4 regions of the Paenibacillus amylolyticus genome follow, and region 1 is predicted to be linked to each of the others. Evidence: riboswitches for the same ligand, from Rfam matches in the RefSeq annotation. Region 1 holds a riboswitch; each other region holds the start of a gene.
The links. A riboswitch is a leader RNA that binds a small molecule or an ion and turns the genes downstream of it on or off. The one in region 1 is predicted to bind cyclic di-AMP.
Positions count from the first base shown of each region.

Region 2: linked by a shared signal. The riboswitch ahead of V6668_RS17520 (3D domain-containing protein) and the one ahead of V6668_RS10600 (C40 family peptidase) in region 1 are both predicted to bind cyclic di-AMP.
Region 3: linked by a shared signal. The riboswitch ahead of V6668_RS07255 (hypothetical protein) and the one ahead of V6668_RS10600 (C40 family peptidase) in region 1 are both predicted to bind cyclic di-AMP.
Region 4: linked by a shared signal. The riboswitch ahead of V6668_RS00530 (C40 family peptidase) and the one ahead of V6668_RS10600 (C40 family peptidase) in region 1 are both predicted to bind cyclic di-AMP.

Region 1 is NZ_CP145892.1:2,327,723-2,333,260, forward strand. Features, by position in the region: gene V6668_RS10575 (hypothetical protein) at 91-1,146, opposite strand; gene V6668_RS10580 (xanthine phosphoribosyltransferase) at 1,351-1,932, shown strand; gene V6668_RS10585 (hypothetical protein) at 2,030-2,359, shown strand; gene V6668_RS10590 (hypothetical protein) at 2,479-2,697, shown strand; gene V6668_RS10595 (carboxymuconolactone decarboxylase family protein) at 2,839-3,168, shown strand; gene V6668_RS10600 (C40 family peptidase) at 3,242-3,706, opposite strand; cyclic di-AMP (ydaO/yuaA leader) riboswitch at 3,712-3,843, opposite strand; gene pelA (pectate lyase) at 4,262-5,224, shown strand; tRNA gene V6668_RS10610 (tRNA-Leu) at 5,401-5,484, shown strand.
Region 2 is NZ_CP145892.1:3,945,559-3,951,096, reverse strand. Features, by position in the region: gene V6668_RS17535 (M20 family metallopeptidase) at 1-293, opposite strand, end outside; gene V6668_RS17530 (ABC transporter permease subunit) at 478-1,941, shown strand; gene V6668_RS17525 (amino acid ABC transporter ATP-binding protein) at 1,928-2,650, shown strand; cyclic di-AMP (ydaO/yuaA leader) riboswitch at 2,869-3,063, shown strand; gene V6668_RS17520 (3D domain-containing protein) at 3,066-3,740, shown strand; gene V6668_RS17515 (polysaccharide deacetylase family protein) at 3,848-4,639, opposite strand; gene V6668_RS17510 (hypothetical protein) at 4,794-5,135, shown strand; gene V6668_RS17505 (PspA/IM30 family protein) at 5,247-5,538, shown strand, end outside.
Region 3 is NZ_CP145892.1:1,633,141-1,638,678, forward strand. Features, by position in the region: tRNA gene V6668_RS07245 (tRNA-Leu) at 412-494, shown strand; gene V6668_RS07250 (glutathione peroxidase) at 641-1,120, opposite strand; cyclic di-AMP (ydaO/yuaA leader) riboswitch at 1,492-1,667, shown strand; gene V6668_RS07255 (hypothetical protein) at 1,783-2,181, shown strand; gene V6668_RS07260 (HAD family hydrolase) at 2,309-2,992, shown strand; gene V6668_RS07265 (Nramp family divalent metal transporter) at 3,134-4,429, opposite strand; gene V6668_RS07270 (organic hydroperoxide resistance protein) at 4,830-5,249, shown strand; gene V6668_RS07275 (zinc ribbon domain-containing protein) at 5,460-5,538, shown strand, end outside.
Region 4 is NZ_CP145892.1:107,839-113,376, forward strand. Features, by position in the region: gene rbsK (ribokinase) at 1-159, shown strand, start outside; gene V6668_RS00520 (c-type cytochrome) at 234-590, opposite strand; gene V6668_RS00525 (GNAT family N-acetyltransferase) at 741-1,235, opposite strand; gene V6668_RS00530 (C40 family peptidase) at 1,591-2,061, opposite strand; cyclic di-AMP (ydaO/yuaA leader) riboswitch at 2,065-2,202, opposite strand; gene V6668_RS00535 (hypothetical protein) at 2,448-3,299, opposite strand; gene V6668_RS00540 (M1 family metallopeptidase) at 3,310-5,301, opposite strand; gene V6668_RS00545 (YwhD family protein) at 5,403-5,538, shown strand, end outside.

The DNA of each region.
Region 1 (5,538 bases):
TTTTGTCATGTTTAAAGAAAGAGTACCCGCGGTGACTTGTGGTTTTGAAGTAAACGGATGCTCGTATTCGTGAAGTACATAACCGTGAGGTTATATATTGTTGCGTTTACGAAAGGCGCCCCAGCGGTTCAGTACCAATTTGGCAGCCCAGATTAATGCCATACTTCCAAAGATGGGGTAAAGGATGGATAGCAGGGAACTGAATCCAAACTGGCTGAGTGAGTAACACAACAGCATAATGGTTAATGTAATGAAACGGGGATGGACACGTATATGTTGTCTCAGTTGCAAGGTCATTCCATAGATATCGGCTACAAAGGTACTGAATATTTCCATGAAAATAAGGGATACATATACAGATTGCACTGCCCATCCAAGTTGAAAGGCAATGCTGCCCATCGGGATTTCGAATTGGATGATGCCGGGCATCTGAGCTGACATGGCAAAATGAGCTGCCATCAGCATGAAACCAACGCCAATTCCACCCACCACTCCACCCCACTTCAGCACATTCCGACTACGGATCTGGTTACCTACTGGCACAAGAACAGCTTGAGCCAACACCAGATTGAATGAAGTATACAACAGTGGAGACAGCCACACTTGAATAGGGTTTGAGTCTGTCGTCAGTGTGATGAATCGGGAAGCACCTGGATGATGGATGGTACTTGTGATCATGAGCAGAGATAACAGGAGCATCATGGGCACGACGATGCTATTCATTTGTAGGATGGCTTGAATGCCCCGACCGAGAAGCAGATATGTCCCTACAAGTGTGACGATCAGACCTGTCTGATAATGCAAACCCAGATGCTCGACAAAAACGGAGCCTGCTCCGGCAAGCATGACACTGTTCACGCCAATGAGAATGAGAAGGGTCACCCAGGTGATCCATTTGCCCGCCTTATGGCCGAATAAATGTTTGTTCAGATCCTCATAAGAGCGGGACCCGGTATCGTGAGCGATCAGCATCATTTTGGTACCTAACCAGACAAAGAGCATGGTGGATAAGCCTATGGTGATGGTGGCCCATTTGCCATACTGGGTAAAAAACTGCAAAATTTCTTGCCCTGTAGCGAAGCCGGCTCCGACAACCGTTCCGATGTATGTAAATGCGATCTGCAGCACCCGAAATGCCTGTTTCATGTGTTTCCCCTCTCAGGCCCCTGTATAGTTTGGACATGCGGGTACCATGGTACAAGGTATGCTTGACCCACGAAAGTCATGACAATCGATAATGAGCTTTGGCTTGAAATGCGTCTCAAGGACAGCGCCCAGGCAATTTCGCTTGAACTTATAGATAGATATATGATACTTTTACCTCATAGGATAGGCTTGGGAGGTCAAATCATGGAATTATTGAAACAACGAATATTACAAGAAGGTGTGGTTATCTCGGATCAAGTATTAAAGCTGGATGGTCTGTTGAACCACCAGATTGATCCTGCATTAACGATGGAGATGGGACGTGAGTTTGCTGCCCGTTTTCGTGAAAGTGGAGTAACTCGGGTAATCACGGTAGAATCCTCAGGGATTCCGGTTGCTTTTGCAGCAGCCTATGAACTTGGGGTGCCCCTTGTATTCGCCCGTCGCAAAAAAACACTTCTGGCTGATCCTGATGCTTACTGTGAACGTGTACCGTCCTTTACCAAAGGAATTGTAACTGACATTATGGTATCCCGCGAGTTCATTCATGAGAATGACCGCATTTTGTTCATTGATGATATCATTGCCAATGGAGATGCCGCTCGTGGCGTCATCAAAATTATCGAGCGTTCCGGTGCGGAACTCGTCGGATTCGGCGTTGTGGTCGAGAAAAGTTTTCAGGCGGGGGCACGCACGATTCGTGAACAGGGTATTCCGGTGGAAGCCTTGGTACGCATTCGTTCCCTGAACGATGGAACAGTACAATTTGACGATAACGAAATGTGACATTTTAAAGGAATAGGGCCTATTTTTTGAACTATGCCTTTGCATGACCGCCGATTTCATTTATAATGGGGTTATGTTAGGGAGAGGAGGCAACACCATGGGGAACCAACCGGCAACAGAACAATTTTTTAATGATAAGCTGGCGGAATCGAAAGTTCATTTTGAACGTGCCCTGGATTGTAAACATACGGAATTCGATGACCTTTATCCCTATATGATTGAACATCCTCAATTTTTCTGGTACAAACGCTATGTTGCCTGGTCAGAATTACTGACGATTGTAGGCTTGTGCGAAGAGTTGTCCTTCTCTTGGAAAGAACAATTTACACCGCATCAAGTGGAGTACCTTGAAGAACGTGTGATGTCCGCCAAAGTGCTTGATTTTTGGTTCGAGAAGAACGACAGCAAAGAGCACGCGCAGCGGTAACTTTCAGTCGGGACATAATTTCGAATGACATGACAGTCCAATACAGTCACGTGAGACCTAAATGACTTTTCATTTAGGTCTCTTTTTGTAAATAAATTTGAAATATAGGAGCCATGAAGATGATTAGTGATACAGAATTGGACGCCCTGCGTCTGTCAGGTGAGAAAGTTAGAGTCGTACGGGACGAGCTGGAATCGAACGACGTGAAGGGCATTGTGGTTGCCTGGGATGGCGAGCAGGTACTTATCCGTCGTCAGAATCGACGTGTCGTTAAGCTGGACCGAGGTTACAGCTATCAGCTGTTCAGCGAGCCGCGCCAGAGTCCACTTAGTGAGTAACAGCTTATAATTATGGCAGAGCCATGAGCGTTAAATGTTTGGAATTACCATGATTTCTTGGCATAATTGGCTCACTCGGGAGAGAAGATAGGTACAGTGAGGAAGATCTGTAACTATAGCCGAGAGGGTGTGCTACAAGCCATGACATTGATGAATGATAAAGTTCATGCCTACAAGGATCAGATTGGAGCATTAAGCGATGTGCTGCCAGGTGTGGTGAAGTCGTATCATGAGTTTACCGGAGAATGCTTCCAACCTGGCGTGATTGATGCGAAGACAAAACAGCTAATTGCACTTGGCATTGGATTATTCGCCAACAATGAGGTATGTACTTTCTACCATGTAGAAGAAGCCCGTGCCAAGGGAGCAACAGATCAGGAGATTATGGAGACCGTAGCCGTGGCTGGAGCTGTTGGTGGAGGACATGCCCTGTCTCAGGGTGCGATGCGAGTGCAGAAGGCGCTGCATTAGTAAGCAATGCAACATACATTTTTAAGTGCAAAAAAGGCATCCGGTTAATAACCGATGCCTTTTTGTATGTGAATCACATTTTACCTAACATTTTATCATACATAAACTGTCCAGTTACCCGACGTGCTGTTACATAACGATCATTGAAGTATGGATTCGATAACTTCGTGATGCTTACACCTTTACTGCTGGAGGCATGAGCGAATTGTCCGCCGCCGATATATACACCTGTATGTGAAATGCCTTTGCCTGTTGTATTAAAGAACACCAGATCACCTGTCCGAACATTGCTCTTGGATACGGGAGTACCTGCTTTGGCTTGCTGCTGCGAAGTACGTGGTAATTCAATGCTGTATTTGTTGAAAAGATATCTCATAAAACCAGAACAGTCGAAGCCGGCTACAGTTGTGCCACCCCATTTGTAAGGAATACCTGTCATGTTGTTCACTACGGAGTTGATACTGCTTGCCTCTGTGCTTGTTGCCCCGGATGTAAATAATACAGCTGCTCCAAAAATGGAGATAATCAGTTTTTTCAAAATCAATGTTCTCCCTTCGATGCCTACGGAGTTAGCTAAGGGTTCGGTAGAAGGTTCCCTATATTTCCTATGTATAAGAATAATTCACCCAAATTGGTTCCCCCGTTTTCAAACATGAAACTCGGCAATGAATAATTAAGTTTTTGTAACTATTTGAAACTATATTGCATAAATGCGTAATTGTCAAACCCATTTAAAACCCTTCGTAATACCTCAATGTTAGCGGAATTAAGGTTTTTATATGAAAGAAGGGATCAAGTTTGGGTATCATTCATGACAAAAACGTCATTATTGGTTCGTTTAAGACGAATTTGGATAAATAAATAGGTTTGTCATGAGTTAAAAGGACTATCCCGTTATGTAGAATTAGAGAGATTATATTCATTAAGTTGCATATATTGACAAAAATCGATTTTTTGCATATTATCTGATTATCCAATCCACATATTGGATGAAAATTGATTTTATTATGCGATAAATACAAATAAAGGAGGTTTGGGGCGTATATCATACGTAAAGTAGAAGTGGAAGATTTATAAAAACGAACATAGGAGAGTGTTACATTTGAAAGCGAAGAAAATAATTACTTTTGTCCTGGCATGTACGATGGTGTTCTCAGTAGTTGGAATGGCAGTTCTCCCTGTAGGGACGGTATCTGCTGCAGATGCGTCGGGTACTACAGCGAGTATTTCTGATATTTTTAAGAACCAGCTGCCGGATGGAGGTTGGAGAAAAGATTATAAACAGACAAGTGGAGAGTGGGCAAAGTCCACGATAGACAACAAGGCTACATACTCAGAAATTAGAAGATTGGCGAAGGAATTTAAAAAGACAAATGATCCGCGTTACTCCACAGCTGCAATCAAAGGAATTAACTTTTTGATCAACATGCAGTATTCAAACGGCGGATGGCCACAAGTTTACCAAAGCTCCGGATACCACAAGCACATCACTTACAATGATGATGCCATGATTAATGTAATGATCATGCTGGATGAAGTAGCAGCACGCAAAGGTGATTTCTCATTTATCGACAGTACACTTGCTAACCGCAGTAAAAATTCAGTTGCCAAAGGTGTGGAGGCGATTCTGAATACACAGGTCGTTTCAGGTGGTAAGCTGACAGCATGGGGACAACAACATGATTCCAGCTCTCTTAAACCAGCGAGCGCAAGAATCTACGAAGTGCCATCGCTGACAGCTGGAGAGAGTGTAACGATTGTTAAATTTCTGAAAACCAGACCTGCTAACGCTAAAATTACCGCATCCATTAAAGGAGCGGAGGCTTGGTTTAACAAAGTGAAAATTACGGGTTACAAGTATGAAAGAGCTAATGGAGATAGTAAAATTATCGCTGATTCCAAAGCTGCACCAATTTGGGCACGCTTCTATGAGATCGGAACGGATAAACCAATCTTTATTGGTCGTGACGGGGTAGTTAAATACAAATTAAGTGATATTGATAAAGAAAGAAGAGGCGGTTATGCATGGTATGGCAACTGGCCTTCCAAGCTGTAATTTGTAGTATGCTTCCGTATTAATGAACCAAACTATTAGCAGCAGTTAAAGGTAAAGCCCGAATCGACATGGACGTCTGATTCGGGCTTTATTGTTATTATTTTCAGTGTTGACATGATAGATTACGCATGATATATTATTTCTTGTCGCCGATATGGATGACGGAGATACAATATGCGGTCGTGGCGGAATTGGCAGACGCGCACGGTTCAGGTCCGTGTGGGCTAACCCCCGTGGAGGTTCGAGTCCTCTCGACCGCATCTAAAAAAAAGACTCCTTAAGCTAACGCTTAAGGAGTCTTTTTTTGCATTTTT
Region 2 (5,538 bases), 1.6 Mb from region 1:
AGATGGTGACCACAAGCGTGACCGATCTCCGGCAAGGCGTCATATTCGCACAATAAAGCAATGGTAGGGCCGGGTTTGGCGGCTGAATAGGTTCCGATAAAGGCTGTCTCCAGACCGAGGATTGGAGCCTCTACAGTGAAACCGTGGAAGAGCAGTTCTTCTTTCAAACGGGCAGAAGCGAGATACTCTTCATTTCCCAGTTCGGGGTTGGCACCGATATATGATGAAATGGCTTTAAAACGGGAAGCATATTGATCAATAACCGTCAGAAATTGTGATTTGTTAGCTGTCATTAGTAAACTCCTTATGCAAAAATGAAAATAATTCATTGATTATATCATGTTTGCTTTATTTTTTTCAGAAACAAGTCAAGATTTGTATTGTCAAAATGCATTGCATAATCATGCATTGTACTTTATAATGACTCAGTCATCAACATGAGAAGCATACAAAGTATTGTAAGGGGAGAGAAAAAGGTTGAAATTAATAAGTCGTTACACCATGATGCTGTTGACCTTTGTTATTCTGCTGACGACTGCCGTTCCTGTGGCACTTGCAAGTGGAACTACAGATAATTCAAGCAGTAAAAAGCTGGTGCTCGGTACAAGTGCCGATTTTGCACCATATGAATTCCATAAAGTGATTAATGGCAAAGATGAAATCGTCGGCTTCGATATTGAGATCGCCAAAGAGATTGCCAAAGATCTTGGCGCTGAGCTTGTGATTGAGGATATGGGCTTCGACGGTCTTCTGCCTTCATTGCAGAGCGGGCGTGTTGATCTGGTGATTTCAGGTATGACGCCGACGGATGAGCGGAAGAAAAGTATCGATTTTTCCGACACCTATTATAAATCAAAACAAGTGATTATGGTTCGCAATGTGGATAAAGACAAATATCCAACTATGGCAGAACTTGAAAATGCGAAGATTGGTGTTCAGAAAGGCTCCATTCAGGAAACGATCGGACAGAGCATTCCAGGAGCGAAGCTTACTGCGCTGGATAAAATCTCGGATATCGTGCTTCAACTGCAAACAAAACGCATTGACGCGGCAATCGTTGAAGATACCGTTGCTGTAGGTTATCTGGACGATATCATTGGACTTGCTGCTGCTGTTCCGGACGAAGAGCAAGCAGAAGCGGCAATTGGGATTCGTAAAGGTAATACCGAGCTGCTAGCTGCAGTAAATGGAACACTGGAGCGACTGAAAAGTGAAGATAAAATCAATCAGATGGTGACGGACGCCAGCCTCTTGATGGCGGATAAAGCGAACAAATCACAAAATATTTTCCAAGTATTCTGGGAGTACAAAAGTTTCTATGCTACAGGTGTAGGATACACACTTCTGTTGTCTGCACTTGGGGTTATCTTCGGGGTAATTATTGGATTGATCATCTGTTTGTTCCGTTTGCATGACGCTGCAATCTTGCGCTGGATCGGTACGGCTTACGTTGAAGTGATCCGTGGCACACCGATGCTGGTACAATTGATGATTATTTACTATGGTTTTTCCCTGAGCTTTGGCATTAACTTCACTGCCCTTCAGGCAGGTATTATCACGCTTTCCATTAATAGTGGTGCGTATCTGGCGGAGATTTTCCGTGCAGGTATCCAAGGTGTGGATCGTGGTCAGTTGGAGGCAGCGCGTTCATTAGGTATGGGAAGAGGCGCCGCGATGCGTTATATCATATTGCCACAAGCCTTCAAAGCTGTATTACCAGCGATCGGTAATGAATTCATAACTATCATTAAAGAATCCTCTATTATCTCAGTTATCGGTATGGTGGATATTATGTATCAGGCAAGTGTAGTCAAGAACATTACGTACCAAGGCTTGAGTCCATTTTTGATTGCAGCAGCCATCTACTTTGTAATGACGTTCATTTTGTCCAAGCTGCTGGGACGACTGGAAAGGAAGTTGAGTGCAAGTGATAGACGTTAGACAATTACACAAATCTTATGGAAATAACGATGTGCTTAAGGGCATAAACGTGACGATTGGCAAAGGTGAGGTTGTCGTGGTCATCGGTCCTTCCGGTTCAGGTAAAAGTACTTTCTTGCGTTGTTTGAATCTGCTGGAACAGCCTACCTCAGGAGAGATTGATTTTGAAGGCGTGTCAATCACGGACCCCAAGCATAACATTAACGCAACTCGTGAGAAAATGGGCATGGTGTTCCAGCACTTCAACCTGTTCCCACACAAAACGGTAGAGCAAAACATTACGATTGCTCCAATTAGAGTGAAGAAACAATCCACTCAGGAAGCGGAGAAAATCGCCGCTGATCTGCTTAACACCGTGGGCTTGTACGATAAAAAAGATACATTCCCGAATCAGCTGTCTGGTGGACAGAAGCAGCGGATCGCCATTGCTAGAGCATTGGCCATGCAGCCGCATGTGATGCTGTTTGACGAGCCTACGTCGGCACTGGACCCTGAGATGGTCGGCGAAGTGCTGGATGTCATGAAACGTCTTGCAGAAGGCGGGATGACGATGGTCATCGTAACACATGAGATGGGTTTTGCACGTGAAGTGGGAGACCGAATCCTGTTCATGGATGGCGGGGTTATTGTGGAAGAGGGAACACCTGATGAGGTGTTTGGAGCACCCAAAAATTCACGTACACGTGATTTTCTTGCGAAAGTACTCTAAACGATGTGATCAAATAGCGTTACTGACTTCGAGTCGGTAACGCTATTTTTTATGGATAATAATGACGTATGGATTCGGAAAAGTAACTATTCTGTTACCAAATGTAAAGGAATCGGGTCAACCAAATTTTCTGAATTAACCAGTATTCTTACAAATGCTTACATGCTAAAAACCATTTGGTAAGAATTACTACAAGTTCAGGTTACAAAATTGTGATATATTGAACTCTGCCGAAACTTCCGGACAGGGAGTGCGGGGGATGTAACGATGCAGATTGTGCAGGGGGAAGATCTACGGCACACTGCTTGGGGTGAATTGGGTACATAACGTTTCAAATGTAACGAATAACCTATAGGGTGGGCTCCTCATCCGAATCCGACAACTAACTTCGCAGGCACAATGAGGGAGGAAGACCATGATTAACAAGAAACGTATAGCCAAAACAGCAGTAGCATTAATGACAACAGCAATGCTCATTCAAGCCGTTCCGGCTCACGCCGATTCAGTTCATGTGGCCAAAGAAGGGGATACCTTCTACACCTTATCAAAACAATATGGAGTAGCACTCAACACGTTGGTTAAAGCAAACAACGACATTTCGGCTTACAACATTTATGGTGGTTTGAAAATTACGATTCCCGGTAAGGCAAACAATGTTGCAGCCGCTGCGGCAACGGAGAGCAAGACCCCAGCCAAAACGGTTACCACAGCAAGTTTGGACGTTAACGCAGATAACAAAGTGGTTCAAGCCTGGGGTAAGACATTCGATTACAGCAAAGCTGTGAACGTAAAAGCAACGGCATACTCTGCAGATCCGTCTGAAAATGGAGGCTGGGGTGCAGTCGATTATTTCGGGAATGACCTTGAACTGGGTACGATTGCAGTTGATCCAAGTGTGATTCCACTTGGAACTAAAGTACTGGTAACTGGTCACAGCCATCCAGGATTGCCAAAACAAGCTTTTGTAGCCACAGCACGTGATGTGGGCAGTGCAATCAAGGGTCACCGGATTGATATCTTTATCCCGGGTAGCAAACAGTCTGTAAGCTCATTTGGTTTTCAGGATATCGAGCTGTACATTCTGAAGTAGAGAGAAAATAACATTTAAAATGAATTCAAACAGGGTGTCTGCCAGTCGCTAATTCGCGATTGAACAGCACCCTTTTAATATTCTCATTATTTGTTATCACGGTCATCCTAATCTTTGGCCTTTGGCAATCCCAGCATTTCGTCCAAAGTGACCAGTTCATATCCCCGTTTACGTAGTTCCTCAATAATTTCAGGCAGAGCCTCAATCGTACCGTTCAGATTTGATCCTACACCGCCTCCAGCATGTTGCAGAACGATGGAGCCAGGTTTCACGGCAGACAGGATGTTATCTTTCACTTGTTCCTTTGAAAGGCCTTTCCAGTCCAGGGAGTCTACGTTCCAGTTCACAATGCTATAGTGTTGTTTGGCAGCCCATCTCAGCTGTTCTTCATTAATGTCTCCATAAGGTGGCCGAATCATCTTGGGCGTATATCCCGCCAAACGTTGAATAATATCTCCGGTATGTAGAATTTGTTTACGAAAGGCATTCATCGACAGCTTACTGAATTCAGGATGATTGTAGCTGTGATTACCAACCATATGCCCTTCCTTAACGATGCGTTTCACCAGATCCGGATGTTTCTCAGCACGACTACCCACGATGAAGAATGTAGCTCTGACATTGTATTTCTTCAATACATCCAGCACTTGTGGAGTAAACCGTGGATCAGGTACATCATCAAAAGTCAGTGCAACCTTTTTTGTTGAAGGACCATTGGTTTTGAACGTATCGGCATATTTTTGACGTAACTGTCCCAATGTCAGTTGTTCTTCTCCAGCAGAATCCGAACCTGATACGTATTCACTTGGCGGGCTTGAAACATCCCGCGCTGAAACTGGAGCATGAGATCCTCCGAGAAAAATAACGATAACCATCAGCATAATGAGGCGTACGCGCATAATAACGGCCTCCTTTTCCAAAATGACGTTCTCCTTGGTATGCCCGGGGGTTCCATAAAATATGCGCAGTGTGAGAAGTTTCATTGCGGATTTATCTTATGATAGCCATAATTCCTCCATATATAACATATAGAAAAGGATAGGTGGATAGGATATGAGTACATATGATTTGAAATCCATACGTTTACAAGTGATTGAAGCAGGAGAGGATAAGGTTTTTCTCGTTACCGGAGGAAAGGCGCATATTGGCGCCGTAGCCACGTTCTACGTGGATCATGAGCGCGTAAGCGGGACGACGGTACATATTCCTGGGCATAAGGAACAAGAGCTGTGTGAGCGACTTGCCCGAAAGGCTGCCCTGCAGCTGAAAGTAACCGTTACGGTGATCATGGGTATCCATTTTGATTCCATCACGCGGATGCAGATCGACGAAATCGTGCAGACTGCAGAGAGGTTGATGGAGGATCATCTGAACAAAGATAAACGATCTTCCTGACATAAGAACCATTCAATGTTTTGATTTTATTTGCTAAAATTGAAACGAGTTGTAGATTGTTACGTATGTATGTTTATATACGATGTAATATCGACTAGGAGGAATAACATAATGTCCATTTTCAAACGTTTGCGTGATCTAACCATGTCTAACATCAACGCCATTATTGACAAGGCGGAAGATCCAATCAAGATGACGGACCAATATATCCGTGACATGCAAGAGGATTTGGAAGATGCGGAGAAAGCAGTAGCGCAACAGATCGCCATTGAGAAGAAATTCAAGCAGTTATTCGAAGAGCAGGAAGCTCTTGTGAAGAAACGTGAAGAGCAGGCGCATACGGCGGCACGTGCTCAGAATCTGGATTTGGCTCGACGTGCCCTGGAAGAGAAAAAGGCTGCTG
Region 3 (5,538 bases), 690 kb from region 1:
TTAAAGTAACATTTATGTTCCTTTTTGTTTGCTTTGTGTTTAGAAATCCGAATTATATGATAGTTATCATCCCATGAATGTCCGCTTTTTGTCAATAGTATCCGTGAAATTTAATGGATTAAATCTGGGATTTAATATTTGTGTTATTTTATATAACTTATTGTGTTATTTATTTTGCGAAGTGCAGGGAGGACTATATATAAGGAAGGACTATATATAAATGAACCAACAAGATCGGCTCTTACCTAAAGAGAGGGGATCAAATCTAATCATATGCAGTTCATGGGTAATGATGACGAGATTATGCGATTTTTGATGAAAATGCCTAGCTGAAAAAGAAGTATTAAAAAATACTTTACTTTTAGTTCTGAACCCGGTATAATCAATTCTGTTGCCGATTATTTACGACATGCGGTCGTGGTGGAATGGCAGACACGCTATCTTGAGGGGGTAGTGGGCGTATGCCCGTGGAGGTTCGAGTCCTCTCGACCGCATCATATGAACGATTAAAAAGCAGCTTTCCATTAATGGGAAGCTGCTTTTTTTGTCTTTTTCGAACAGTATGACATCTGGGTTGAAAAAAGGCCATCCATTACCGGAGGAATGTTGCTCTACCTACCGGCTACGGGTGGCCTGTGTATTATTTTTGCAGCAAATTCTTGATATCTTCTTCAATCTTGTCCGGTGTTGTTTTGGGAGCATAACGTTTAATGACCTGTCCGTTCTGATTCACCAGGAATTTGGTGAAATTCCATTTGATTGCTTTGGAGCCGAGCAGGCCAGGAGCTTCTGTGCTAAGGTGTTGGAAAAGAGGGTGAGCGCTTGAACCGTTCACATCAATTTTCTCAAACATGGGGAAGCTCACGCCATAATTCATCTGACAGAACTCGGCAATATCGTCGGAAGATCCTTTTTCCTGTGCAAACTGGTTGCTTGGGAAACCAAGAACTTCAAATGGAGCATCTTGAAATTTGTCTTGCAATTCTTGCAGACCTTTGAATTGAGGGGTAAGGCCGCATGAGCTTGCCGTATTCACAATCAGGAGCACTTTGTCACGGTAGTCGGACATTTCAACTTCTTGACCGCGAAGGGTATTCACTTTGTAATCGTAGACTGTCATCTAAATCGCCTCCATTTATTTACTCTTATATCTTCTATTATATTGGTTGCAATTAAATATTGCAAAACTAATATGGTGTTAAAAGAATCAAAACAGGCAAGTTGTGCAGAATACGTGAATGAATTGCGAAGTGATTTACGCCAGAGTGAGAATTAGATAGCCTTGAAGAGATAGATAGAGTATAACTTTGTTGTAAGCGTTATTATGGATAGGAATTGGCAAAAATCTGCCGATTTGGTGATCTGGGCGGACTTTACACCGACATGGCACGGGTGTATGATTCATAACGTAATTTCAATTTAAACTAAATTGTACTTGAAAAACGAAACAAACGATAATATCGCTCGATCTTACCTTAAGATATACGAACGATGTTTTAATCGCTGAGTTTCCATTCATTAATGAATGGGAAACGGGGGAACCAACGGAATGCGCTGTCCAGGACAGTGGGCATTCATGGGGTGAATTTTCCGGTGACAGCCGGAAATAGGGCGACTCTCGCGCCCGAATCCGTCAGCTAACCTCGTAAGCGTTAAAGGGAGAGGCAACAAGCCGTACGCTGGTTCATGGTGTTTTCGCCATGGGTTATTTAAGAAGCGTTCGGGAGGCCTTGGTCCCCCACGCTTCTTTTTTGTTGTCTTTTCACGCCAAGGGAGGAACGAATGATGGATACTGAGATGATCTTAGTGACTGCTCCAAATGAAGCAGGACGTAAATTTATCAAATTGCTGATGTACAAAAAAATGCCGTTTGCCGTTCTAACCAACAGTGCAGGGGAAGAGCGAAGACTCCGTAGAATCGGAGTAGAACATGTCATTCGCATGAATACGGCTGCAGCTCAAAAATGGTTTTTGCCGCAGGGCAGCGTAGGCAACGTGTTTATTTTCGAGAACAGCCTGAATCTGACCTGTCGTTATTTACAGATCTGCCGTTCATGGACATCGAAATCCCTGTGCGTCATTACGGAGCAGAGTCATCCTAAGGGCATCTATCGGGGCATGGGCGCAGACCGGATTGTATATTCGCTCAATGGGGAAGTTGGCTTTCTCCTCAATGGTTAATGCCATAGCTTGTGATTGCTCAGGTGTAAGGTGCCTGTTATAATTGAATGTATCGATAAACGGAAGTTTGAGGAGACTCATGCAGGATGGTGAGTCTTCTTTTTTATGCTTACAAGGAGGAATTGGCGTGCCGGATGTAGGTGGATTGAAATGGTTGTTTTTTGATGTTGGAGATACGCTGGTGGATGAATGGGAGCCGGTTGATGATATTATCGGACAGTTTGTCCGTGAAGCTTGTGCTTTGGGGTATCCGGTGACAATTGAGGCGGTACGCGAACTGTTCGCGAGTTGTTACCGAAAATATGAGCAATGGCCTATGAGAGTGGCGATTCGCACATTCGTTGAAGACGAGGGGCATCAGAAACAGATTCAGGACAAGCTGAAGTTTCAAAAAGATCTTGAACGTCCTTTTCCTTCAGCGGATTCCGTTCTTCAGCAGTTGTCACGGCATTATCGCATTGGCATTATTGCCAATCAGAGTCCTGGAACGGAAGAGAGACTGGAAAGCTATGGCTTGCGGAAGTATGTTGATGTTCTGGCATGTTCGGCTGAAGAAGGAGTGTCTAAGCCAGACCCTGAGTTATACGCTGTGGCCTTGAAGCAGGCCGGTTGTGAACCGGAGGAAGCCGTCATGATCGGCGATCGGATCGATAACGACATTATACCTGCTCGGAAGCTGGGCATGCGTACGATTCGAATTATGCAGGGTTACGGAAGATTCCAGCCAGAACTATCGGATGACAAACGTGCGGATTGGACCGTTGATTCATTGGATCAACTCTTGCCGTTATTGATACCAAATCAGGATTAGATGCAGATGGTTGTTTATTGGAGTTTGAGTTTTACTATAAAAGGAAACATGTTGCTGTATTGCAACAATAAAGGCTGATCAACTGGGTATAAAATACCGGAGTTGATCAGCCTTTTTAGTATTTAGCCAATTAAAATGAGATTAGAATAACCGAATCGTCTGAATGATCAGATATACATTCAGCACAACGATAATCGCGGCAATGACCCATGAGATGATTTTGAGCCACAATTTGTTGGCGAATGCACCCATGCTTTTTTTATCACTCGTGAACATCACCAGGGGAATTACAGCAAACGGCAATTGAAGCGACAGGACGACCTGGCTCAAAATGAGTAGTTCTTCTGTGCCATGTTCTCCTGCAATGGCTGTCACAATTACCGCGGGGATGATGGCGATCAGACGTGTGACCAGTCTGCGTAGCCAAGCCGGAATTCGAATGTTCAGGAAACCTTCCATAACGATCTGCCCAGCGAGTGTACCTGTAAGGGTAGAGTTCTGACCTGATGCTAACAGCGCCACACCGAACAGGATACTTGCGACCGTAGTACCCAATAGAGGTGTCAGCAGATGATAGGCATCAGCGATCTCAGCAACCTGCGTCATACCAGCACTGTGAAATACAGCGGCAGATACAATCAGGATGGCTGCATTGATGAACAGGGCCAGTGTCAGCGCAATCGTAGAATCCATGGTCGAGTACCGAATGGCTTCTTTTTTGCCCTGTGGTGTCTGTTCGATCTGACGGGTCTGCACAATGGAAGAATGCAGGTACAGATTATGCGGCATCACGGTTGCTCCGATAATACCAATGGCAATATAGAGCATAGCCGGGTTTTGCAGGATCTCAACATTTGGTACAAAACCATGGAGAACACCGCCCATATCCGGTTTTGCCAGAAACAGATCAATCCCGAAGCAGAGGGCAATTGTTGCCATCAGCACAATGACGAGAGTTTCCAAAGCGCGGAAGCCTTTGTTTTGCAGAACAAGAATCAGGAGTACATCAACTGCGGTGATGATAACGCCGTATAACATGGGGATGTTAAATAACAGTTTTAATGCGATGGCAGAACCAATGACTTCAGCCAGATCGGTAGCTGCAATGGCAAGCTCACACAGAATCCATAACATCATAACAACAGGCATGCTGAATCGTTCACGACAGGCTTGAGCCAGATCCCGTCCAGTGACGATACCGAGCTTGCCAGCCAGCGACTGAAGGACAACGGCCATCAGGTTCGATAACAGGATAACGGATAACAAGGTATACCCGAACTGCGAGCCGCCTGCGATATCTGTTGCCCAGTTCCCCGGGTCCATGTAACCTACGGCAACGAGGTATCCTGGGCCTACAAAGGCGAGGAATTTCTTCCACCATGCAGCATTCTGCGGAACTTTCATGGAACTATGTGCTTCTCCAAGGGAAGGGGCCATGCCCGCAGTAGATAATGATTCTCTTGAAGGAGCGTTGAACGGATTTTTTTTACTCATACGATAATCACCTGACTTTGAATTATTGATTTGGAGATATTGATGCGGTACAAACCGCTCATGATATATCTAAATTTTTATGTTTATTGTTACATTGTACTCCTTCAATTATTTTTGTCTAGTGCAACTTTTATGTATCAGCACAAAATTTCGGTTGTAGCTTGAATATGCCCCTTCGTATATTACCCAACCTTAGGGAAAATACAGCCATGGCATTGAAATGCATGAAAATAATAAAGTTGTAAAAGCTGATAAAGATACAAAATTGCGTTTCAAAATGAGCCAGAAGTTTAAATTGAAAGGAAGGCAGTAAAAAACTATATGGATAAGGGAGAGATTCTGAATGGAAGCTTTATATACAGCAGTAGCGACAGTTAAAGGTGGACGTACAGGTTCGGTGACTTCTTCGGATGGCGTGCTTAAGCATGATCTGAAAATGCCAAAAGAGCTTGGTGGCTCCGGTGGTGAAGGTACTAACCCTGAGCAACTTTTTGCCGCTGGATATGGAGCATGTTATGAAAGTGCCCTTGCCAATGTAGCACGCAAAGCAGGTGTGAAATTGGAGGATGTGGTCGTTACAAGTAACGTATCCATTGGTAAAGACCCTGCGGATGACGGTTTTCAGCTGTCTGTTCGTCTGGACGTTAGCATGCCTGGTGTAGATCACAGTCAAGCAGAAGAACTGGCCCGCAAGGCGCATGATTTCTGTCCATATTCCAAAGCAACACGCGGCAACATTGATGTTGTATTAAACGTAGTTTAAGATTTGACTCCTGGTAAGTAAAGGGAACATATAGAGCAGGTTATCCCAGATACCTGATGTTCGACTACAAAGCCCTGCTGGCAATCGGCAGGGTTTTGTGTTGATTATCATATAAGGACATGATGCAGGAGATTAGATGCCAGATCGCGTACTATTTTACATAATTGCACTCTCACTTCATGCTACACATTCCATAAAGGGGGAACGAAGATGAGTATTGAAGAGATGATCGAGCGGCGATTTGTGTGTACAAAATGCAGGGGCACGGATTGTAACATTAAGGAAGTTT
Region 4 (5,538 bases), 2.2 Mb from region 1:
CTGGCAGTAGCCCTCGCGCGCGGTGAGACTTTGGACGCGGCCGTAGGCTTCGCCATGGGTGCGGCCGCGTTATCCGTGACAAAGCTCGGCGCCCAGTCCGGGATGCCGTCCGCACGTGAAGTTGAGGCCTTCCTGGCTGAGCATGCCGCAGAGGCTTAATAATTGATATAACAAAGAGGCTCTTATTCTCCGAAAAGGGGATTAAGCGCCTCTTTGTTATGCGTGTGCAGAGATTATTTCTTCTCTGACAGCCACATGGCGATATTTGCAATCTCTTCGTCCTGCAGTTTGCCCTTGAAGGAAGGCATACCACCTTTACCTTTGACAATCGTAGAATAGATCTTCTCCAGATCATCCTGGCTGCCGATGTTGGCCAGAGCAGGTCCTACGCCACCTTGAAGCTGATCCCCGTGACAGGAGATACAATTGGCTTTGACCAGTGCTTCAGCTTGTCCGGCATCCAATGTTACTTCCGGCATGGTTGGCTTGGCTTCTTCAGCTACTTCTTCTTTCCCTGGAAGCGTAAACATTAAAACAATAGCTAAAGCGCATGCTGCAAAAAATACTCCGCTCATGATCCATTTGTGCATCCCTTATGTCCCCTCCAGAATGAAAGATCATCTAACCTGAAACTATCCATATCATTATAACGGAACCTGTACTGACATCATAGCATTTTGTGGGAATTTTTTGAACTAATCACATAACAAGGGGCAAATTTGGTTGTTTTGCAATGGATTCTAACCGCGAGGCCCTTCATAAACCATACAGTGAAAGGGCTTCAAGCCGCTGGGGGTCTGTCGTTCGTATGTATCCTGGGTGACAAATCCACTCTTCAGATAGACTTGAATGGCACGAGCATTCCAAGTGAGTACTTCCAGATCAATCTCATTCGTGGGATTTCGGCGAATAGCTTCTTGTACAATGGCAGTGACAAAAGCTGTCCCTTGACCCTGACCACACAGCTCTGGATGCATGCCAAGGCCAATCCGGGTTACCCCTTGAAGTGGGAAGTATTGAGCAAACCCACATATACGATCGTTCTGATCCAGGACGATCGCATATTGCTCCTGCCGCAGCTGTGCATCTCCGAATTCCACTTCCAGAGCTTTCATCTGCTCCCAGGGGAGCCAGCTGTAGATATTGTAAGGCGGATCATACTGCCAACTGCAGATAAGCTCCGCATGTTCTTCTCGCATGGGTACAACGTGAAACGTCACAGGGGTTTCCTTCATACACCTGCATGCTCCTTTCCTTGAAACAGAACTCTTTGTCCACTCTACAAAAGAGATGTTCATTTAGCAAGTCTTCCTTCCCAAGAAAAAAAATGAAACAAAAGTTCCGGTAATTTCGTTTATATTATAACGGGATGGGTAAAAACATCATAAGGGCACGGACGAACGAACGCAAAATGAACCTGTTGATGTCGCAGGATATGCCCCGAGTATAACTTGCAACATGAATAAGGATTGAAGCACAAAAAAACCGCCGGATACATTCCTGCGGAGAATGTACCGGGCGGTTCTGTTATGCTTCTTGCTTCGTTCCAATATGGTTAATGGTTACAGCATCATGTTGCTCAGCTTGTCCCTAGTCAAGGGCCAGTGATTCATATGCGTCCGTGCTCATAATCCGTTTTGCGCCAACATAACGATTGGCCCAATAGTTTTCACTCAATGCACTGATCGTAACGCCTTTGGAAGAAGAGGAGTGTGCGAACTTTCCATCCCCTACAAAGATTCCTACATGGGACACGCCTTTACCTGTTGTATTAAAGAACACCAGATCGCCAGCTCTCATCTCCATGCGGGATACGGAATCGCCCATGTCGAATTGGGAACTGGATTGGCGTGCCAAATCAATACCCAACTTGTCGAATACATACCGGGTAAATCCGGAGCAATCAAAGCCGTTAAGCGTTGTTCCCCCACTTTTGTATGTAGTTCCCATTGCTGAATCAATTACTGTGTCCATCTTTGAATCTGCGAATGCGCTACCTGCACCAAGCGATAAAGCGAATGTGATGCTAAGTACAGCTGCGGTTAATTTCTTCTTGAACAAGAGATATTCCCCTTCCAATGCCTGCGAGGTTAGCTTAAGGATTCGGTTGAAGGTCCCCTATGATCCCTCTGTAGCAAGATCAATTCACCCATAACTGGTTCCCCCGCTTCCCAGGTGCCAGGAATTTGGCTATGCTAGTTATGCACCTGCGAAATCAAGAAATGACGATTTAATTTTAAGTAGTTACAAATATGAATGTAAAGATTACAAAGTTGTTACTAAAAACTCACTGCGATTATTGTAACAGAGGAGTACGGCTTTGGCAACGTTTAGCAACAAATTTAGCAAAAAAAACCTCGACCTTTGACGGGGAAAGGTTGAGGTTTGCCTATTTATAAGTACATATTAGGCCATGAGTTTAACATGTGATGGTAACAATTTTTAAACTATCTGCTCTCGCCTTTGGATATTTTGGACTGCCATAATCGGAAATGGCTGCATATTTTCCACAGACTCAATAGACATCTGGCAAGTGGATACGTCTGTTGTAGTATAAGTCCGGTCAGTCCAGTTAATAACCATGAGGCTGTAGTGAATGCCCCAAAGACGAGCAGGTGTACTCCGCCCAGCAGTAATGCAATGCCGATTACAGCGATGAGATGACGCAGTGCAATCCAGAGTGCTTTGAGGGTACCGTGAGCCCCGCCTTCTCCTTCTGGTGCCGAAACACCGAACTGCATATAGAGTATGACATGGTGGATGATCCAACCATATACAATCCAGGCAGCAACATAAGGTATGCCAGGTAAAAGTAATTGAAGGGAATGAAATCCGTCCATGAGAATCGAGTAGAGCTTCGGTATGAGCCAGTAGGCGGGCAGAAGTATCAATAATGTACGTATGGTGTGGAGCAGCAGCATCGGTTTCCACAGATTTTTGATTCCGCGGACAAAGGGAATGCGCTCTTCTGTAGAATTAAAGTGCTGAAGTGAGTAGAGCAGTCCTGCCTGAATGAGGGGGCTGATCAACATGCGAACCAGCAGCATGCCCCCGAGAATCCATAGATAACGATGAACCTCCGGATGGGTAGACAGGTTAAGTTGACTTTCCATTTTGAACAAAAGTGTACTCAGCTCACCGGCATCAGCATCTGGATAGCGAAGGAGCAGTGGGATGACGGCCGATTGTACCATTCGATAGAAGAAATATCCCCAAATGAGTTGATAGAGAAATAAGAGTGCGGCAATGAACATATGCTGACGGACGAGAAACCAGCCTTCACGTATTTTCGCTTTCACCGTTTCCACCTCACCATGACAGACCTCCGAATATGGCTTCTATTAGTTTGGTTACACTCATGCTCCAGCGGGACTTCGTCTGCTCATCCAGTCCGGATTTCAGGAAATTGTTCATATGGCGGTTCTCCAGCACGATCGAGTACAGGGGATCGGTCATGGCCCAGGATACGGGGGATGTGTGAGTTAATTTATACGTGATGCGATCTTCTTTGCCATTCCATTGCTTGGTGAGGATATGCCCGTCTTCAAAGGCAATGCGAACAGGAACGGCGTTGTAATCACTCCCTTTTTTTGCGATCGTCACGGATGACTCGTACAATGTTTGACCGTCTTTCTGTACGGGCGTAACACGAATCTTCTCTACAGCAAAGTCAGCCATCCCGTTACTATAGACATATTGGTCAAAATAATCAGACCAGGAAGTGCGGGTCACTTGTTCCACAATTTTCTGAAAATCAGCCGAAGTGGGATGTTTGAAACGGTACTTCTTCACATAGGTAGAGAGAATACGCTCCATCTTCTTGGCACCAACTTGATGTTCAATGCCGAGCAATACTAGCTTGCCGCGTGTGTAGACATTGGCTGCATACTCATCCTGTGAATCGAACTTCCAGGACTCTTGTGTTAAGGATGAAGGAGATGTAATCAGTCCCGATTGTACCGGCAGATTCGGAATCAATCCGTATTCCTGCTCCATCAGTTTGTCTTCAGCATAAGAGGTGAATCCCTCATCCAGCCAGGCTTCTTCGAATTCGTTGCTGGCAACCATGCCGTAGAAGTACTGGTGTCCGATCTCGTGGACTACGGTACGTTCCAGGTCATAACCTGGCGTAGTGTCATCGGCTCCAAAGGCCGTAACTAGCGTAGGGTATTCCATACCTCCAGCACCGTTCCCCGCTTTGGGTGGAACTACGATGGATAAGGTGGCGTAAGGATATGGGCCAAACCATTTGCTATAATTGGCTAGCGCGGCCTTCGCGGCGTAGAAATAACGTTCTTTCAGATCCTGATGAGCTGGGTCCAGATATAACTTGATTCGAACACCAGGCACATTGGGTGCAGAGAAGGGTTCCTCGGCGTAGACAAAATCCGGTGAAGCTGCCCATGCGAAGTCATGCACATCATCGGCGTAAAATTGATAGACCTTTTCTCCATTCTTCACCATGGCTTGCTGCGTCGGAAATCCGGTAGCAGCCACTTTGTATGTTTCAGGCACCCGAATACGTACACTATATATACCGAAGTCAGCGTAAAACTCTGAATTGCCATGGTACTGGTGCAGATTCCAGCCTTCCGTTGTTCGTCCACGTCTGCCCACAGGTTCATAGGCACTTAATTTGGGAAACCATTGACCTGCCATGACAAAATGATCAGCAGTTCCCATCCGGGCAAAAATCTTCGGCAGATTCACTTCAAATCGGGTGTGGAGCGTGATGCTTTCCCCGCCTTTGACGGGTTTGGGCAAGCGTACTTTAATGAGGGTGGTGTCCTTGATATTTCCGTCATCTGGTTGCACATACTGCATCCGGTGCAGCAGAGAGAGCCCGTCCTCCGTTTTCATTTCGGTAATGTTCATGGAGCCGTAGCCATTGGTAGGCATGACATCACCCCGAAGCTTTCCACCGGATTCCTTCATAAAGGTGGTGTCAGCAGAAGAGAAGGCGTTGGGATACATATGAAAGTAAAGCTCGCTGACGGTTTTTTTACCTGGATGTGTCCAGGTAATCGTCTGAGTCCCTTCCAGTACATTCCCTTCGACCAGTTTTACATCCATGTGATATTCCACAACACGGTTGCTGTACACTTCGGCAGTAGGGGTCTGTACACTTTCTGGAGGTGCTGGCGTTGGGGCTATTGCCTTAGGCTTGCCCGATTCGGGGGCGAGTACTGGCAATTCGGAATGAGTTGAGCGATTATAACCCAGAGTGATCCATATCCCTCCGGCAAGTACACACAGGGCCAGGGATGCAGTGAGCCAGCTCTTGGCGCGTCGTGGAATCATCGTTAAATACCTCCCGTTGACAAGCATCTACAGCATGTATATGTTTGCAATGGGGCAATTATTAGTTAAAATATTTGTATCAACCCTTGGAGGTTATAAACATGGACCAAAATGAGCAAAACGGCAAAAAACAGATTGCCTTGAATATCGTTAGTGCAAAAAGCAAGCATAAAGGCTTCGGTGCAGGCTCCATTGAGCTGAATAACCTTTCCCCGGTCATTATTGATAATGGCGAAG